DNA from 4 places in the Neptunomonas phycophila genome. Region 3 is predicted to be linked to each of the others. Evidence: predicted binding sites of a transcription regulator. Region 3 holds the regulator's gene; each other region holds the start of a gene.
What was found. The regulator sigma-54, encoded in region 3, starts transcription at its own class of promoters, with help from an activator protein. The targets are predictions, from matches to a motif close to TGGCACNNNNNTTGCTNT.
Positions count from the first base shown of each region.

Region 1: BS617_RS18330 (PEP-CTERM sorting domain-containing protein) is a predicted target of sigma-54. The motif match lies at 1,460-1,477, and genes of this name have one in related genera.
Region 2: flgB (flagellar basal body rod protein FlgB) is a predicted target of sigma-54. The motif match lies at 2,362-2,379, and genes of this name have one in related genera.
Region 4: BS617_RS01245 (PEP-CTERM sorting domain-containing protein) is a predicted target of sigma-54. The motif match lies at 1,893-1,910, and genes of this name have one in related genera.

Region 1 is NZ_MRCI01000003.1:76,107-81,093, reverse strand. It holds gene BS617_RS15865 (hypothetical protein) at 1-126, shown strand, start outside; gene adhP (alcohol dehydrogenase AdhP) at 183-1,199, opposite strand; gene BS617_RS18330 (PEP-CTERM sorting domain-containing protein) at 1,509-2,078, shown strand; gene BS617_RS15850 (HAD family hydrolase) at 2,111-2,758, opposite strand; gene BS617_RS15845 (flavodoxin family protein) at 2,857-3,408, opposite strand; gene BS617_RS15840 (SDR family oxidoreductase) at 3,541-4,392, opposite strand; gene BS617_RS15835 (winged helix-turn-helix transcriptional regulator) at 4,505-4,963, shown strand.
Region 2 is NZ_MRCI01000001.1:433,504-438,490, forward strand. It holds gene flgA (flagellar basal body P-ring formation chaperone FlgA) at 1-355, opposite strand, end outside; gene BS617_RS02005 (chemotaxis protein CheV) at 424-1,365, shown strand; gene BS617_RS02010 (CheR family methyltransferase) at 1,378-2,226, shown strand; gene flgB (flagellar basal body rod protein FlgB) at 2,409-2,810, shown strand; gene flgC (flagellar basal body rod protein FlgC) at 2,813-3,247, shown strand; gene BS617_RS02025 (flagellar hook assembly protein FlgD) at 3,267-3,941, shown strand; gene BS617_RS02030 (flagellar hook protein FlgE) at 3,967-4,987, shown strand, end outside.
Region 3 is NZ_MRCI01000001.1:2,398,364-2,403,350, reverse strand. It holds gene mgtE (magnesium transporter) at 1-511, opposite strand, end outside; gene BS617_RS10920 (HPr family phosphocarrier protein) at 624-893, opposite strand; gene rapZ (RNase adapter RapZ) at 922-1,776, opposite strand; gene ptsN (PTS IIA-like nitrogen regulatory protein PtsN) at 1,811-2,269, opposite strand; gene hpf (ribosome hibernation promoting factor) at 2,295-2,585, opposite strand; gene BS617_RS10900 (RNA polymerase factor sigma-54) at 2,631-4,166, opposite strand; gene lptB (LPS export ABC transporter ATP-binding protein) at 4,204-4,941, opposite strand; gene lptA (lipopolysaccharide transport periplasmic protein LptA) at 4,943-4,987, opposite strand, start outside.
Region 4 is NZ_MRCI01000001.1:271,317-276,303, reverse strand. It holds gene BS617_RS01255 (hypothetical protein) at 1-873, shown strand, start outside; gene BS617_RS01250 (ThiF family adenylyltransferase) at 883-1,740, opposite strand; gene BS617_RS01245 (PEP-CTERM sorting domain-containing protein) at 1,956-2,783, shown strand; gene BS617_RS01240 (flagellar motor protein MotB) at 2,856-3,797, opposite strand; gene pomA (flagellar motor protein PomA) at 3,807-4,565, opposite strand; gene BS617_RS01230 (exodeoxyribonuclease VII small subunit) at 4,737-4,976, shown strand; gene BS617_RS01225 (polyprenyl synthetase family protein) at 4,980-4,987, shown strand, end outside.

The sequences.
Region 1 (4,987 bases), on a different contig from region 3:
GCCGATCGCGTTATGGTGGCAGGTCAATGGACCGTTGTTAATGGTGAAATCCCGGGGCTAGATACACCGCAGCTGATTGCTGATCATTCCCAGATGGCTAAGCGGTTGGCAGAGAAGCTGTCGTAAATAAAAACAGGGCTGTAATAGCCCTGTTAGTTAGAGTAAGTGTGCGTCTGACATTATTAGCTCATTTCCATCACGATACGGCCGGTGATCTCCCCTTTCTCCATATCGGCAAAGATCTCGTTGATGTCTTCTAGTTTCTTCGTTTCTATAGTCGCTTTGACTTTGCCTTCAGCGGCAAATTGTAGGCATTCTTTTAAGTCCTTGCGTGTGCCTACAATGGAGCCGATGATGCGGACACCGTTGAGTACGGTATCAAAAATGGGGATCGGCATTTCTTCGGGCGGCAAACCCACCAGTACGCAAGCGCCACCGCGACGGATTGATTTGTAGGCTTCGGAAAAGGCGGGTTTTGATACGGCTGTGCAAACAACGCCGTGTACGCCGCCGTTGGTTAGTTCAGCTATCTTTTGGGAAGGGCTATCTTTCAGAAAGTCGATGCTGTATTTCGCCCCAAGTTCTTTTGCCAAAGCCATTTTAGAATCGCCAGTGTCTACGGCAATCACATTCATCCCCATAGCTACGGCGTATTGGATGGCTAAGTGCCCTAAGCCGCCCACACCGACAATGGCCATCCATTGACCCGGTTTTACGTCGGACACTTTGAGCGCTTTGTAGGTGGTGACGCCGGCGCAGAACAAAGGTGCCGCTTCGACATAACTGAGCCCGTCCGGAATTTTGACGGTGTAGTTGCCATCAGCTAAGCAGTATTCAGCATACCCGCCATCTACTGAATAGCCTGCGTTTTGCTGGTCTAAACAGAGGGTTTCTTTGCCTTCTAAGCAATAATCACACTGGCCACAGGCACTGTATAGCCAAGGTACGCCAACTCGATCCCCTACTTTTAAATGGGAAATCTCACTACCTACTTCTACAACTTCTCCTACACCTTCATGTCCTGGAATAAGTGGCATTTTAGGTTTGACTGGCCAATCACCATGGCAAGCGTGAAGGTCAGTATGGCACACACCGCACGCATGGATTTTGACGAGTACATCATGTGCTTTAACTGTCGGAAGAGGCATCTCTTTGATTTCTAAAGGCCCTTTAAACTCATTAACAACGGCTGCTTTCATGGGTACTCTCCTTTACTTCGTGTAAATAGAAATCGTTAAAGAATATTAGAACCGATATCAGGACGCCGTGTTTAGATCTAGATCATCATTCAAGAGCGTTTAGCGTTTGTTTAAAGCGATTAGATTTTTTGCCACATGCTTGGTGTAAGCTCTGGTTTGTCTTTATGTGTCTGTTAAAAGTGTCAGTAATTTTTACATTTAATGTTTCTTATTGGAGACTTTTTTATAAAAACTAAAGCAAAACAATGGATTGGAATATGTGGCGTAATGTTTGCTTTTAGAGACAGTAGTTATTTTAAGGAATTAGTCATGAAACTATTAGCTTACGCTGCAGTTGGTTTTTCGATGATTGCGGGGGCGGCTCAATCGGCCATCATCACAGCCGATTTAACCCCCATTGTAAACACGGCACAAACGTACTCGCAGACAATTACTTTGCCGACTAATGTCACCTTCGCTGATGTGACACTCGGGCTTATGCTTAAGGGCGACTACGATTTGAGCAGTGAGTACTTTAACTTTTATATTGATGGTACTCAGCTGTTGTCTTGGAACGCCTCTTCACCGGGTATATTTTCCACCACTATCTACCCACACTATGATTATCTGCTAATGGGTAGCCTGTCGATTAGCGATGTGCAGTGGACCAGCTTTGCCAGTGATCAAACACTTAATCTATCGTGGTCTAATGGGCCGAATGTTAACGCCTATGCTAAAGGAGGCTTAGATTTCGTCTCGTATACGTTAACAGGAACACCCAGTGTGCTTGCACCCAATACAGCGACTCAGCAAGAGGTGCCGGAACCACTTTCACTCGCATTACTAGGCTTAGGTTTGGCGGCTATCGGTTACAGCCGTCGTAAAAAAGCAAACGCTTAGTGAATACGCCTGCGCTGAGGAGTGCAGGCGTATTATTGTAACGTTGTTAAAATCATATCAGTCAGTTCAGGCATGGTGTTGGCAGTAAGGCACTGAGCCGGTGTTGTGAATAAATCATCGTATCCAACATAGCGAATAAACGGTATGTGTCGTTCGTGTGCGGCTTGTTCGTCATAGTCGGCATCACCCACAAATACACGGTTCACATGTTGGCCAGTGATGGCCGCTATTTTATCGAAGTTCTCTGGTTTTCGTTCATCCCCGCCATACACGGCGACAAAGCAATCCAATAGTTGATTATTCTTTAGTGTCTCTTTAATTTCATTAACCGGCGCTGCGCTGTTGATGAATATTGCTATACCTTCTTTTTGTAATGTATAAAGCATTGAGCGAGTAGCGTCGTCTATTGTAAGAGATCGCATCCGGTCGTCTAGCGTAATCTGAAAGCGAGCTAAGAAATCATCCATACTTCCTGTTATAGATTCCGATTGAAATGTATCAAGCATCATTTGAATTTTAACGGCCCGAGGAATACCACCGGTAGACAGATGAATGCGTTTGGCTTGTGCTTGCTGTTCTTTAGTTAGTGGTATTCCAAAACAGTGGATAAAGGCATCCAGTTTGATCATCAAGCTGTCGACGATGACACCATCGAAGTCGAATATAGCGATCTTTTTCATTCTAAACAGACCTTTAGCGAGTAATTGACTAGATACGTTACCTGCTTGTTGGCCAATAAAAAAGGACGCAAAGCGCCCTTATCATGGTCATGAATAATTTACGCTAGCTTAGCTGTGATTTCAGCTACGCGCTTCCCATAGGAAACAGCGGTGTCTAAGTCCCCTTGCGGGATTTCATCGACGCTGGCGTCAGATGGTGATTGAACCAGCAGGCCAACCGAGCCGCCTAGGTTGTTTAGGTCTTTACGGGTTGCATCTTTAGAGTTGCTTGGCAATAAGCCTAAGCTCACCCAAATACCGCCGTGTTGTGAGGCTAGTGTTTGTAACGCGATTAATGAAACTTGTTTGTCGCCGTTGAAGCTAGCGCTGTTGGTAAAACCACCAAAGACTTTATCTTTCCAGCCTTGGGTGAACCAAATTTTGGAGGTGGCTTCTGCAAACTTTTTAAACTGCCAGCTCGGGCTACCCATATAAGTTGGGGAGCCCCAAATGATAGCGTCGGCGGCATTAAGCTCGTCCCATGCGCTCTCGGGGATGTCGCCGTGTTCGTCGATAGCGATAAGCGATGCATTAGCACCTTCAGCTACTTTTTCAGCTACCACTTTGGTGTGGCCATACCCTGAATGATAAACAACTATTATTTGAGCCATAATGTTTCCCTTACTAAGGATTGAGTGGACATTCGTTTCTAACGCTCTACTTGAGTCATATTTGTTTTAACCGATGAGGCTAGGCAAAGTTCCGTTTTATTATTTGCTCTGTGCTAATCGGATCTTACAAACTTAGAGTGACGCTTTAAGAGATTCAGTCATTGGTTTGCTATTTCTACCTATCAGCTGACTTAATTGATGGCTACTATCAAATAGAGCTCCCTTGGCAGCGCCTGCATCTGAGTCTGCCAATATATTTGCGAAGCCTTCAGGCAAACCCGCGCCAACCAATACTTTGGCAAATTCTGCTTCGGGTAAGTTTTGGTATTGGATCGTATTGCCCGTGGTCTCGCTTAGGTAATGTGCTAATTCGGCAAGCGTATAAGCGGTATCACCTGCCAGTTCATAAACTTTGCCTGCTTGATCTTGCGGCGATGCCATGACGGCGGCAGCGGCGGCGGCATAGTCTGCACGAGGTGCTGAGGCTATTTTTCCATTGCCTGCAGCACCAATGAATGCGCCATGCTCAAGAGCGGAAGGTATGCTGGCCAAGTAGTTTTCGGTGTACCAGCCATTGCGTAATAGAACAAAAGGCACGCCAGATTCGGCTAACTTTTGTTCGGTTATGACATGCTCCTGAGCTAATGCCAGCGGGGAGGTATCTGCATGCAAAAGGCTGGTGTATGCGATGAGGGTGACGCCTGAAGCGTTGGCTGCATCAATAACCGCGGAATGCTGAGCCGCTCGTTTTCCGATCTCACTGGATGAAATGAGTAAGAGCTTTTTGGCTCCGTTAAAGGCTGTGGCTAACGTTGCTGGTTGATCATAGTCTGCTTGGCGGACAACGACACCGAGATCCGCAAGGTCTTCGGCTTTTTCAGGGCTACGTACGGCGGCGATAATGCTATTTGCAGGTTGTGTTTTAAGCAGTTCATGAATGACCAAACGGCCTAGCTGGCCTGTCGCTCCGGTTACAGCAATCATAGTGTGCTCCTTTTGAATCGAAAATGATTGAATCAGTAATCAAGAAGTCGCTTGATGTAATCTATGCTAAACTCCAAACTCACTTTTAGTAAGTACGTACAAAAAGGTAAGTATGAAAAAAGATATGATCAGTCATGATGACAAGTCTAAGACGCCGCCCGACGTTGCTTATATACAGGGTGAAATAGGTATACCTTTGTCGGTGAGAATGGAGCGCGGTGATGTATTTGCAGAGCAATGCCCTTCCAGACAGGTATTGAAGCATGTAACGAGTCGTTGGGGAGTTTTAGTCTTGGTCGCATTAGCCGGAGGGACTTACCGCTTTAGTGATCTGCGCCGTAAGGTATCTGGGGTTAGCGAGAAAATGCTAGCACAGACCTTACAAGGGCTGGAGGGTGATGGCTTTGTGAAGCGCGTTTCGTATCCTGTTGTTCCGCCGCATGTTGAGTATAGTCTAACGTCGCTAGGGCTTGAGGTGAGTGGCAAGGTTGAAGCGTTGGCAGATTGGATCGAACTCAACCTCTTCGAGATTTTAGAAGCGCAGGCGAAGCATTCGCAGAACAGCCCGTGATTGGTTATAGCGATCTATCGGATG
Region 2 (4,987 bases), 2.0 Mb from region 3:
TGGCTCTGGCTGTGTAGGCAACGGGGGCGATAGCAATGACTTTGGCCGCGACATAAGTATGCCAAGTTTGTGGATCAGAGCAGGATACGCGTAAGGTTAATCGCCCACCCGGGGGGAGCGCTTTGGGGATAGGGAAAGATAAGTTTGAACATTTTCTTTGATTAATCCCTTCATTAATCGAGTTTATGTCTATAGTGATACTAGTGTGCGGTAGCTGTTTAGCAAAATGGGCTTCTAAACGCTGGGTGATGATTGTTTGCAGTGACTCAGCGGCCAAGGCTTTTGCGGGAAGCAGAAAAGAGCTAAATAGAATCTCTAAGGTGCCGACAACAAGGAATAGACGTTTAAAACTCACGGGATGGCCTGACTTACAGGTTATTGTCGTGGTGCCACTGATTAGTGACATAGAATTTGGTGTAGATCATGTCAGGTATTCTAGATACTGTAAACCTACGTACCCAGATGGTGGGGCAAAACCGGCTTGAGTTATTATTATTTGGCTTAGAGACGGAGCAAATTTATGGCATCAACGTATTTAAAGTACGTGAAGTGCTTCAATGCCCAGCCTTGACGGAAGTGCCACGATTAACCACGGCTATTAAAGGTATGGCTCACATTCGTGGAGAAACCATTCCTGTTCTGGACTTATCAGAAGCGATAGGTCGACCTTCAGTGCCGAAAGAAGAGCTACAACGTTGCTTTCTAATTGTTGCTGAATACAACAAGCGGACGTTGGCTTTCTTGGTTAGAAAGGTAGATAGAATTTTGAACACTCACTGGGATCAGATAATGGCGCCGCCAGCTGAAATAGGTGTTGAAAACTATTTAACTGCCGTATTTGAGCACGATGGAAAGCTGATTGAAATCTTAGATGTGGAGCAAATTCTAGCTGACCTGTACCCAATGCGTACAAACGTAAGTGAAGAAATAGCCACAAAAGAAGTTAAAACGAAGGCAAGTGAATATCACATTCTGTGTGTGGATGATTCGAGTGTGGCTCGTAATCAAATGCAACGCAGTTTAGAAGACCTTGGGATTAAGGTAACTACGTGCAACAATGGACGTGCTGCATGGAATATGTTGAATGATCTCACCGATAAGGGCGTCGATGTAACGCAGCACTTTTTGATGATGATTTCAGATATCGAAATGCCAGAAATGGATGGTTATACACTGGCTGCTATGATCAGAGAAGATACGCGAATGGATAAAATGCATATCGTTCTACACTCCTCATTGAGCGGCGGTTTTAACGTGTCGATGGTTAAAAAGGTAGGCGCCGATGGTTTCCTAGCTAAATTTAATCCGGATGATCTTGCTGGAGTAGTCGTTGATAGAATCCGAAAAATCGAGAGTCGTCGATAACAGGATATGGATATGTTCGATCAGTCAAGTAGCTTCAAGATATTGCAGGATGAGTTTGTTTTATTCAGTAAATATTTAGAGGATAATTGCGGAATATTATTGGCTGATCACAAGCAATATCTGGTTCAAAGCCGCCTAAATAAGATAATGCAAGAGTGTGCATACACAAACTTGAAAGAGCTTATTGGGCAGCTTAAACGGCCGGGTCAAAGCCGCCTTAAAGAACAGGTCATTGATGCCATGACCACCAACGAAACTTTATGGTTTCGTGATACCCACCCTTATGACATATTGAAAAGGCAGTTATTGCCCGAAATGCGTGATAAAAAACGTGCTCAGCGTTTACGCATTTGGTCTGCGGCGTGCTCAACTGGGCAAGAGCCGTATTCTATGAGCATGATTATTGATGAGTTTAAACAGGCAAACCCTGGTAGCTTCTCGGCGGGTGAAGAAATTTTAGCCACTGATATTTCTACCAATGTGTTGCAGCAAGCTCGTTCTGGTGAGTATGAGATGCTGGCTTTGGGTCGAGGGTTGGATAAAGAAAGACTTCAACGCCACTTCAAAGCCACCGAACGCGGTAGCTGGGTCATCAATCCGAGCATCAAGTCGCGTGTACGCTTTCAAAGTTTCAATTTATTAGATCAATACGGCACTCTAGGTCAGTTTGATATTATCTTTTGCCGTAACGTTCTGATTTATTTTTCATCTGAACTTAAAACGCAAATTTTGCGTAAAATGCATAAGCAGCTTGCACCTGGTGGCTATCTTGTTTTGGGAGCATCCGAATCGCTTTCTGGGTTAAGTGACTGTTACACGATGATTCATTGTCGTCCGGGTATTATTTACCAAGCAATTTGATTTTTACTGTTACTATATTCCTCCGCTGGTCCTAGGCGGCAACAAGCGGCATACCTTTGCCGCTTACCGCTCACTCTTCCCCTGTAAATCATCCCTTTTTCTATAAATCCCTTTAAAAACAATGTATTGATTTTTTGGCATGGTGTTTGCTTTTATCAAGATAGAGTTTATTAGGGGGCAATATGGCAATTAATTTTGATAAAGCATTAGGTTTGCATGAAGAGGCGCTACAGCTGCGCTCTAAGCGTGCGGAAATCTTGGCTAACAATATTGCCAATGCAGAAACCCCTAATTTTCAAGCCAGGGATGTCGATTTTCACGCGACACTTGCAGGCGAGATGAGTGTGAATACGCCGTTAACTTTATCTAAGACTGATGCGGGGCATCAAACGGGATTAATCAATCCTGATTTTGCAGCCGAGTTAATGTATCGAACACCGATGCAGCCAGCCGTTGATGGAAATACGGTGGATATACAAGAAGAAATGGCACGTTACACAGAAAATTCTTTAGGCTTTCAAACATCGTTTGATTTGCTAAACAGAAAATTTAAAGGGCTGGTAACAGCGATTAAAGGCGAATAATTATGTCACTTACTAATATTTTTAATATCGCTGGTTCAGCCATGAGCGCACAAACAGTTCGCTTAAATACAACCGCTAGCAATATGGCAAATGCAGACAGCGTTAGTTCAAGCGTTGAAGAGACATATCGAGCACGCAAGCCTGTTTTTAAATTGCAAGAACCCACGTTGGAGCAAATGACGGATTCCGATGCGGGTTTGCTTCCAGGTCAGGGTGTTCAAGTTGTTGGTATCGTCGAAAGTGAAGCCCCTTTACGTACAGAATATAACCCGTCTCACCCAATGGCGGATGCAGATGGCTATGTGCATTACCCTAATGTGAATGTGGTTGAAGAAATGGCGGACATGATTTCTGCTTCGCGCGCATTCCAAGTGAATACCGAAATTATGAATACAGCAAAACAGATGGTCCAACGTGTTCTCACGATTGGTCAATAATTAGAGGCGGGCAACGATTATGGCTGATATTACTGGTACTACAGCTACATCGATATTTGAGCAGATTAATGCGGCAAATTCGTCTAGCTCTACATCTACCACGCAGAGTGAATCTGATAGTCAGATGTTTATGGAGCTGATGATTGCGCAATTGCAAAATCAGGATCCAACCAGCCCGGCAGATACCGCTGATTTCATGCAGCAGATATCTAATATGACGATGGTTGAAAGCATTACTGAGCTAACGTCAACCATGACCGAACTTAGCTCAGAAATGATGACGAGCCAGGCGGCGTTGCAGGCATCATCGATGGTAGGTCAGCAAGCGTTTGTTGCAACCGACAAAGCGAGCTTATCCGCTGGTGGAAGTATTGAAGGGGCGTTCACGCTCGATACGAGTGCCTCTAATGTGCAGGTCTCTATTTATGACTCGGCAGGAAGCCTAGTCGATAGCTGGTCTGAAGGTGCTTTAGCAACAGGAGATCATTCATTTGAGTGGCAAGGTGGTGAAAACGCAGCAGGTAACTACTCGGTTGTGATTCAAAAATCATCATCTGATGGCACTACAGAAAATATAGACAGTTATATAGGCCATACTGTGAACAGCGTTACGCTGGGACAAAACGGTATTGGTATGAAAGTAAATACCGATGCCGGTGCATACAGCACTAGCGATATTTTACAGATCGGTTAAGACATAAAGGTAAGAGGGCACTATTATGGCAGGTTTTAATACAGCAGTTACGGGTATCAAAGCAGCAACCACCGACCTGGATGTCGCCGGTAACAACATTGCAAACTCAAGTACAACAGGCTTTAAAGCATCGCGTGTAGAGTTTGGTGATATTTACGCTACCGCTGTCGTTGGGGCAGGCACGGTGAATACCGCAGGCTCTGGTGTAACAGTGATGGATATCGCTACCGACTACAGTGCGGGCACCATCGAATTTACCAACAACAACCTAGATTTAGCCATTAACGGTTCAGGCTTTTTTCAGTTGGATGATGGGCAGGGCGGTACGACCTATACACGTGCTGGTGCATTTGAACTAGACAGCGAAGGCTATATTGTTTCTAAAACAGGCAAATACCTACAGGGTTATGGCTTAGACGAGTTGGGTAATCAGCTACCGTTGCAAAACTTAGCGGTAACCCAAAAAGAGAGCTCACCACATGCCACAGAGTCTATTGACTTGGCATTTAACATCGATTCGGCAAAAGATGCTGAGTTGTTAGCGCGCTCATTTGATAAAACAAACGCTAGCTCTTACTCATATTCTACCACGGTAGAGACATTCGATAGCTTAGGTAATGCAAACTCAATCCGTTATTACTTTGTTGAGCAAGCGGCTGTTCGTGAGCAGTTCCAGTTTGATGTGTCAGGCCTACCTGCTGGTGAAGATTTAACAATCTCAGGTGTGACTATTACATCGACTAGCACTCCGTTAACGACCGCCGAAGAAGATGCGTTGGAAGCGGCTGATCCACGGATTGATTTAGATACCTTATCCCTTTCAGCTGGCACGCTTACTTTTGAATTAAAAGCTGACTCTACCAGTGCTGGCGATGTGGTGATCAGTGATACTAGTGGTTCTGAATACCCGGTAGCTAATTTAGATGACGGTGTGCCAAGTACACGCGCGGCGAACGAGGTTCAAACTTTTACGATTGATTCTTCGTTGTTCTCTTATAATGCGTCGGTTGGTGATGACACGTTAGACAATGCCACTACGGTTGCCA
Region 3 (4,987 bases):
CCGTCATCTCTGGGATTTCATTATGGCGACGAATATAGCGCAAGCACGTTTCTACCGTTATATCGGGGCGGATAGTAACCGTGTCGGTATTCATCAAGCCGCCAGCGGTGTCCTCTGGGTAAGCCAAGATCTCTTCGATGCGCTCGCGATTTTGCTGATCCATAATTTGGAGCAGCTCGCGAGTAATACGCTCTGGGAGTTGTTGTAAAACGTCGGCTACATCGTCGGTATCTAATGTTTCCGTAATCGCTAATAAACGATCAGCATCCATTTTGCTTAAAATGTCGGCCTGGATATCATCAGCAAGGTATTGCAGTACCTTACCTTCATTCTCTGGATGGATTAGGTTCCAAAGAATTTGGCGCTCTTTTGGGGGCGACTTTTCGAGTAAATGTGCGACTTCTACAGGACGTAATGTGCTGTTAAGGGTGAAACGGACTTGTTGAAATGCGCCGCTATTGAGAGCGCTATTTAGCTTGTCTAATGCTGTGGTATCTTCTTGAGCCGTCATAAAGTCCTTAGGTGCTCACTGTCAGCGTCAGGATAGAGTAGGGGCGCCTTGGTGGCGTAGGCGCTAGTATAACGGATAGTTCTTAAGCCTACAGTAGATCTGTTGGCTGATATTACTCTTCTTCGTCAAAGCGGTTATTAATTAACGCTTCTATTGCGCTCAGGGCTTCATCTTGGTCTTCGCCTTGAGTTTTTACAGTAAGTTCGGTGCCTCGACTTGCGGCAAGCATCATAACAGACATGATACTTTTCCCATCCACTTCTCGGTCATCTTTTTCTAGGCGGACGTCGCACGAAAAGCGCGAGGTTGTGTTGATGAGCTTGGCGGCTGCGCGGGCGTGTAAGCCGAGCTTATTTATTATTGTGATTTTCTTTTCTAGCATGCGCTTATTCCTGATCTTAAACTGGCACTTAGTGCAGTTCTCGGTGGCGTATGTTCACCGTATCCATGAGTGATTTAAAATAGCCCGTTAGCTTCTCCGCAAGAAAAACGGACCGGTGCTGGCCGCCGGTGCAGCCAATACCTACCGTGACATAACTGCGGTTATTGTTGGAAAACTCAGGCAACCACTTTTCAATGTAACCGCGAATATCCTGGTACATTTCATCGACCAGAGCCTCGTTGCTTAAAAAGTCGATGACAGGCTTGTCCTTGCCCGTAAATTTACGTAATTCAGGAAGCCAATAAGGGTTTGGCAGTACACGGACATCAAATACCATATCGACATCCATTGGAACGCCATGTTTAAAGCCAAACGACTCAAATTGCAGTGATAACGTTTGCTGTTTGCGCTCTGCTACACGTAATTTAATCGTGTCACGGAGGTCGTATAGTGACATATGTGTAGTATCGATTCGTATATCAGCAATTTCGGCGATCGGCTCAAGGAGCTTTTTTTCGTACTCAATTGAGTCAGTTAATCCACTAAACAATTCTGACATCGGATGTCGGCGTCTAGTTGAGCTGTAACGGTTGAGTAAGCTTTCAAGTGACGCGTTAATAAACACGAGCTCGGCGTTAATGTCGCTGTGTTCGTTAAAATCACGCCAGATCTCGGGGAGCCGCTCTAAATTACTCGATAAGTTACGAGCATCGATACAAACGGCTATTTTTTTGAATTGAGCATCGGCTTCTAGATGCTTAATTAAATCCGGCAATAGCATAGCCGGTAAGTTATCAATGCAATAAAAACCAACATCTTCCAATGCCTGCAGGGCTGAGCTTTTTCCTGAGCCGGACATCCCGCTAATGATTACCAATTTCATGAGAGCTCTCTTATTGCATTAGGCTGATGTCACTTTATTGGAATAAGCGCGTCGCTGTAGCCAATAGGTTTTCATTGCTGTCGGCTTTTCGAAGGGCGACACGGCATTCATCTTGGCTAAAGACTTCTGCTAATTTTGCTAAAGTGCCGAGGTGCTCATCACATGCCGCTTCAGGGACTAGCAAAAAGAACAGTAAATCTACAGGACGGCTGTCGATAGCATCAAAATCGATAGGCTCTGCTAAGTGAATCAGCGCTCCTATCGGTGCTTCGATACCCGCTAATCGGCAATGGGGTATAGCAACCCCTTCACCGATGCCGGTACTGCCCAGCCTTTCTCTGCCAATTAGGCCGGTGAAGATAAGTTCGTGTGTGACTTCTTCACCGACTGATTCAGCAATGAGTTTGCTTGCCATTTCTAGCACGCGCTTTTTGCTGCCGCCCTCTACTGCTTGTAGAGTGCGGCTAGGTGTTAACAGAGAAATTATGGGCATATGACTTCAATTAGTTATTAGAAGGTTATTTATGGCTCTTGAGCTTTTCTTTATGTTTGATGATTTGACGGTCTAGCTTATCCGTCAGGGCATCAATGGCCGCATACATATCCGGCTGCTCACTGGTTGCAAATATTTCGCCTCCAGCAATATGCATGTCAGCTTCGGCAATTTGCCGCTGTTTATCAACACTCAAGGTCACTTGTACGTTAGTGATGTTATCGAAATGGCGTTCTAGCTTGTCAAACTTAGTGTGTACATACTCGGACAGTGCTTCAGTCAGTTCTACATGGTGACCTGTGATATTGATCTGCATAGATTGTCTCCTTAGCACGACTCTTCAGTCGTATGCGTATCGTTATTAAACCAGACGCTTGCGTTCATTAGAAGGAGCGATTCCCATCGCTTCGCGATATTTGGCGATCGTCCTTCGAGCGACCTGGATTCCTTCTTCATCGAGAAGTTGAGCAATTTTACTATCACTTAAAGGTTTAGCAGGGTTTTCGGCAGCTATCAGTTTTTTTATGACCGCTCGTATGGCTGTTGATGAGGCTGCGCCACCATCGCTGGTGTTGACATGGCTTGAAAAGAAGTACTTTAGCTCAAATATTCCGCGAGGTGTGTGCATGAATTTTTGTGTCGTCACACGTGAGATAGTGGATTCGTGCATCTCAACTGCTTCGGCAATGTCATGTAACACCATGGGCTTCATAGCTTCTTCACCATGCTCAAGAAAATCTACTTGCCTTTCGATAATTTGACTTGAAACTTTTAGCAGAGTTTCATTTCGGCTGAGTAGACTCTTAATAAACCAGCGTGCTTCCTGTAAATGGTTTTTTAAATAGGTGTTATCCGCGCTGGAGTCCGCTCGGCGAATCAAATCAGCATACTGAGTGTTGATCCGTAAATTAGGTGAAGCTTCAGAATTCAAGCGCACGGTCCAAACACCTTTGAGCTTTTCCACAAAAACATCTGGAATCACATATTCAGCTTTTGAAGGTGAAATCATTGCTCCCGGCTGCGGGTTTAGCGTTTGAATGAGTTCAATAATAGCCTGTAATTGTGGTTCTTTGATGCGTAGCTTGCGCATCAATTGTTTGTAATCATGGTTACCCAGTAAGTGGATATAATGTTGGCACAAGTTCAATGTTTGCGCTAACAAAGGAGGCGGCTCAGGTAATTGTTTTAATTGTATGCACAGGCATTCACCTAAGTCGCGGGCCGCTACACCGGGCGGATCAAACTGCTGTACGCGATGCAATACGGCTTCGAACTCTTCCAGTTCTGCTTCTTGGAAGCGTTCTGGTTCTTGGCGTTTAAAGTCTTCAAGCAGCTCTTCAATGTTAAGGCGTAAATAGCCTTCGTTGTCGATCGCATCGATAATGGCTTCAGCAACTAAACGGTCGTCTGCGGACATCCTTGTTAGGTTAAGTTGCCATAGCAAATGGTCTTGGAGACTCTCCTCGGCACTATCATTCGATTCAAAAAAGCTGTCATCGTCACGATTACTTGTGCTCGATGTGTTGCTGCTAGTTTGGTAAGTGTCGTCCCAAGATGAATCGGTTGATAACTCACTGGGGATGTCATCGTTCCACTTGTCGTCAAAAGAGTCGGGTTCTTGGTCGTCAGATTGTGTCGATTCTTGTGTTGTTTGCGCCGTGTATTCCGATGGGGTTTGATCTGAATTGCTAGGCTGCTCGCTCTGTGTAGAGTTGTCCTGCGGAGCCGCATTGTCTTCACTGTCTTCATTAGTTTCCAGCATGGGATTGCTGTCTAATGCAGATTGAATCTCCTGCTGTAGATCAAGTGTCGATAATTGCAGTAAGCGAATTGCTTGCTGTAATTGTGGGGTCATCGTGAGATGTTGCCCCATTTTTAACTGTAATGACTGCTTCATAAATTACAAGTAGACTCCAGAAAACACGAGGTGTTGCTTATAGTCGAAACGATTCGCCGAGGTAAGCAGCACGAACTTTTTCATTTGCCAGTATATCGCTTGGCTCGCCTTCAGCTAGGATAACACCTTCACTGACTATGTAGGCTTTCTCACAAATGTCTAGTGTTTCTCTGACATTGTGGTCCGTTATTAAGACTCCAATACCTTTTGATTGTAGGTGTTTTATCGTCTTTTTAATATCATTTACAGAGATTGGGTCAACCCCTGCAAAGGGTTCGTCTAACAAAATAAAAGCGGGCTCGGAGGCTAGGGCACGCGCTATTTCGACTCGGCGTCGTTCTCCACCAGACAAGCTCATACCTAGACTATTTCGTATGTGCGTAATGTGAAACTCTTCTAACAACTCTTCCATTTTGGCTTTTTGTTGATCAACTGATAGCTCTTTTCGCATTTCTAAAATGCCAAGTAAGTTATCTTCAACACTGAGCTTTCGAAAAATAGATGCTTCTTGAGGTAAGTAACCAATTCCTTTGCGTGCGCGTTGGTGCATAGCCAAAGGGGTAATCGTTTCTTCGTTGATAGCTATTGAGCCGTTATCAGCTTTGACCAAGCCCACAATCATGTAAAAGCAGGTAGTTTTACCGGCACCATTGGGACCCAGAAGTCCTACGATTTCACCGCTATTGACCGAGAGGGATACATCGCGAACGACATTACGTTTTTTGTATGATTTTGCTAAGTTGCGAGCGTGTAAAGTGCTATCCGGCGTCATCATATTATTTCGCTTTTGGTTGGATAATCATTTGTACGCGCTGTCCTGA
Region 4 (4,987 bases), 2.1 Mb from region 3:
TGTGCCCTATACAATATTAAAGCATGCTGCAAGGAGCTATCATTAGAAGTGAGTGTAGATATAGCAACCAAGGAAAACAATTCTGATCTACTAGCATTCATTTCTTTATCTAAGTTACCACCTGAAAAAGAGGAAATATCATCTACTATACAGGTTATAAAAAAGAGACATACGGACAGAGGTGCGTACCATAAAAAAATATCTGAAAAAGATAAGAAAGCCATTCAAGATATTACAACTAGATCCACACGAAATTCCACTTTGCTTTTTGAAAGCAAAGATAAATCATCTCTTATAAAACTGATCCAGAAAGCCTCTGAAATCCGTTTTCAAGTCAAAGAGATACATGCTTTACTTAAAAACAGCTTACAGTTTGATAACTCACAACCTGATGGACTTCACATTAAAACTCTAGCTCTTCCGCCAGGTGGTAAGTATTTTCTAAAATTCATATCAAAGTGGGATAATTTAGCCCTTATTAATAAAATAGGTGGGTATAAATTACTCGCAGCACAAGAGATCGCTCTATTAAAAAACTCTCCTTTTTTGTTAATTCTTAGAGGGAAGGGAAGCCAACTTGATTTCATTAGCTCTGGAGAAGAGTTATGCCACGTTTGGACTAGTTTAAATAACGCGGGATACAGCGTTCACCCATATTATGTTATACCGGATATATTACATAGGCTGGAGAAGAAAACGCTGCCTAGTAAGCATCATGTGCAAGCTGAACACTTACTCTTTGAGGGAGCCGCCCTACTCGAAAAGGATAAAGAATTTGTTTATATGATTTTACGTATTGGAAAAACCAAAAAATCTGCTAACCGCTCTACAAGACCTGACATTGAAAGCATTCTAAGCATTGAAGACCATTAACGAATACAGCTACTTTTTTGATATTCTTTTCTTAGCGATATTGAATACCAGTTTTTGTATAATATTTTTATTACCCCAAGGGCGGTAGGTCCGCTTTGATCTATTTAGATAGGCGTCCACATGATACCCATATGGAGCGGCCAACACCGTTCCTCGGTTGAGTAAAATTTTTACCGCATTAGCTCCCGCAACGCCAGCACATAAATCACAACCTATAACAGTTGACGGTCCTTTTCCTTTTGTAAAATCTACAGTTCCATCACTGATTAAATATTTAACTTGCATTAAAGAAGGAGATAGCCCAACCAGAAATTTAATATAGTTATCTTCCTCATCTTCCCCAAAATCAAAATATTCTTCAAAGCTCATACCATTTGGATCAAAATATAAAAAGGCAGACCCCATCCCTAAAGGTGCAGCAGTAATAGCAGGTATTCCCTTTTCTCTACACTTTGCAAAAACTTTACGGCGTATCTCTAAACAAAAGAAATCTAAAGAATCGACGTAAATATCTACATCACGTAAAAAGTCGTCAAGGTTAGAATCATTAACACCTTCATTAAATTTATTAATTTTACTATTTGGATTAATATCGAGTGCCAATTCCGTCATTACATCTATTTTTTTTCTATCGATAGTAGAGCAAAAAGCTCCAGATTGACGGTTAAAGTTTTGCAGCTCAAATATATCGAAATCTGATATATTAAATGCACTAATCCCTAAGCGAGAAAGCGTGATTAAATGGGCTCCCCCTACTCCCCCTAATCCAGCAATAGCCACACGTTTGTTTTTTAATGAAGCTTGCTCCGAATTAGAAAACCAACCTATATTTCGAGAGAATGCAGTTTCGTCGCTAAATTGATACACAAGAAGCACCGTATTTTTTATTAATAGTAAAACTATAGCAAAAAAATAAACTTTATCCCTTTTATTTTTAGTGTCAGCTTTATTTACAATCGCGCTTTAATTACAAAACACATAAACCCACAAACCTTTTAGAAACAACAAATTAAGAATGTAGGCACATAGCTTGCAAAGCTTACTCTGTAGAATGACCCCCCATTTACAAACGGAGTTTTAACATGGACTTTAAAAAAACAATCTTAACAGCAGCGACTGCTGTTGCACTCAGCGGTGCAGCAAATGCGGATATTGTTAATGTAGGCGGCGTAACTTGGGACACAGATGCTGTTAGTGACTTCTTTTCTGAAGCATCATTAACTGAAATGCAAGTACAAGTTACTGGCGATAGTCTTTCCGGTTTCGGTTTGATCTCGTCTTTAAACTCGTTAACTGGCCCAAACGCTAGTAGCTTTTGCCCTTCGTGCGAATTAACTTTCGAATTCAAAAATTACACATTAGTCGACACAAACCCTCTCGACAGTGAATTCTACTTCACTGGTGGTGTGTTAAGCATGTATGTAGATTCTACACCTGATTATACTCTTACAAATGCACCCGATGGCGGTCTAAGCACTGCAACTAACGGTACATTATGGTTAGAGCTTGCCAGCGTAAGCTATTTCGAACCTACTTATGGTGAGACTGGTACTTTGTTTGGCTCACTAACTGCCGGGTCAATTTCAAGCCCTGAAGCAGATGAGCGCGGTAGCGGTGACGGTTTCTTCGAAGTAACTGGTGGCTTGGCTGCTGATTATTTCGATACCGATACATTTACTGATATTCAGCAAGCTGACGGTTCTACTGTAACTGCTGACTTCTCTTTCTCTTCAAGCTTCCAGCCTAGCGACGCCTTTGCCAACTTTGGTGTTGGCTTAGCGCTTCGCGGTACTGGTGAATTACGTGGTGACTCGGTTACTGTTCCTGAGCCTTCATCACTTGCACTTCTCGGCTTAGGCGCTTTAGTCGCTGGGGCTGGTATGCGTCGTCGCAAGCAAAAAGCAGCATAATTGCTAGTTCTATTATAAAAGCCGATGGCATAAACCATCGGCTTTTTTTAAACCATTAAAGAGTAACAAAAACTAAAAAATATCCTCCGGCGCCAAACCTTCTCCTTCACTATCGCCTAACCCCCTCGCCTGTATTTTTTCTAATAGCTCTTTATCTCTGCCTCGTTGAATCACAATTTCTACTCGACGATTAGTCGCTCTGTTTTCAGCCGTATTATTAGGCACCAAAGGCTTTGTATCCGCATGCCCAATAATTTGATACTTAGTCTGATCTATTCTCTCATCATCAAAAAGCTCATTTGCAACCGCTAAAGCCCTGGCGGCCGACAGATCCCAATTCGAGAAAAACGCACGGCCGGAATAAGGGATATTATCCGTGTGCCCTTCAATCGAAACATTGCCAGGCACATCCAGTAATACATCACGAATTTTTGCCATCACAGGTATATACTCAAACTTCAACTCGGCCGACCCTGAAGAAAACGAGCCTTTTTCTTGAACCCGTATAATGACTTTTGTTTGATCGGTTTCTACTTCAACAGCACCATCACCTATTTCTTGAGCCAATGCTTGCGCAAATTGCACAGCCTGCTCTCGAGCCTCTTCCTCCATTTGTTGCTCTAGCTGCTGCATCAGTTCTGCTTCACCGTCTTGCTTATCCTTAGTCTCTGAATCGCCTTCAACCGATCGAATATCCAAGGTATTCATATTATTGTTGACGGTCATTTGCCGTACTTCATTTAACGGTGTTGGTTCTGGCCTACCAGGGCTAAACTCTTGGGCAATTATCGATGTGCCTTTGGGGATATCTTCAACCTTAATTTGGTTTTGAACACCAAAAGCCTCACGCATTGATCCTGCGAGTTGCTTAAACTTTAAAACATCCATTTCAGAAAAAGATAATAAAAGTACGAAAAAACACATTAACAAAGACATTAAGTCCGCAAAAGTAGCGACCCACCCGGGAAGACCGGCCGCACAGGGAGGACATTCTTGTTCAGCATCATCACTCATGATCTACTCCTAATCCCCTGCCGCTGGACGCTTCTTCTCAGGCAAGTAATTACGTAGCATTTGCTCAATGACCCGAGGGTTTTGACCTGCCTGAATAGCTAATAGTCCATCAATAACCAATGATTGATTCAGCGCCTCTTCGTTATTTCGAACCGTTAACTTGTCAGCGATGGGCAATGCCACCATGGTCGCTATCATGGCTCCATAAAGCGTTGTTAACAAAGCAACCGCCATCGCAGGACCGATCGATTTAGGGTCACTCATATTCGATAACATCTGTACCAAACCTACGAGAGTACCAATCATTCCCATCGCAGGAGCAACATCACCCATAGCTTTAAAGATATCTATTCCGGATTCATGGCGTTCAGCCGACAGCTTCATCTCTTTATTTAGGAGTGCTTTAACCACCTCTGGGTCATGGCCATCAACCAATAGCTGGATTCCCCGCTGCATAAAATCACTACTAACAGTTTTATCTTCAAGTGAGAGCAAACCACCTTTACGAGCGGCGTCTGCCAATTCTACAGTCTCTGAAATAATGGTTTCTGGGCTGATCGATTTAAACATAAACGATTTACCCATAATTTTACCCACACCCAGGAACTGCCCCAGCGTAAATTTCATTAAAGCGACCAGTAGCGTTCCGCCCACTACTATCAATAATGAAGGTGCGTTTACAAACGCCCCAATATCACCACCGCTAAACATCGCCGCAATAACAATGCCGAAGCCGCCTAAAAGCCCGACGAGCGTCGCTATATCCACTGAGATCTCCTTTTACTACAAGCTGATGACTATGTGTTTATGTGTTTTTCAGGGATAATGTCAATGATATGGACACAAGCCCTCTGCGCCTTTTATCGGCCGATCTTGCAATTGATTGACCACTAGTTTGTGTTTCGCTAACGTACCGTCAAGTTTTAACAGGATGCCTCTATGCCCCGTAAAAAAAAGACGCCCGACTTTGAACAGTCACTATCCGACCTCGAAGCACTCGTCAGTCGAATGGAACAAGGCGAGCTCACGCTAGATGATTCACTTGCTGCATTTGAAGACGGCATACGACTTACACGCGAATGCCAATCATTCTTGGATCAAGCCGAGCAAAAAGTTCAGATCCTTAGCAGCAACGACGGCAAGCTAACCGTAGCGCCATTTGACACTGAACAGGATTAATCAATGCGGCT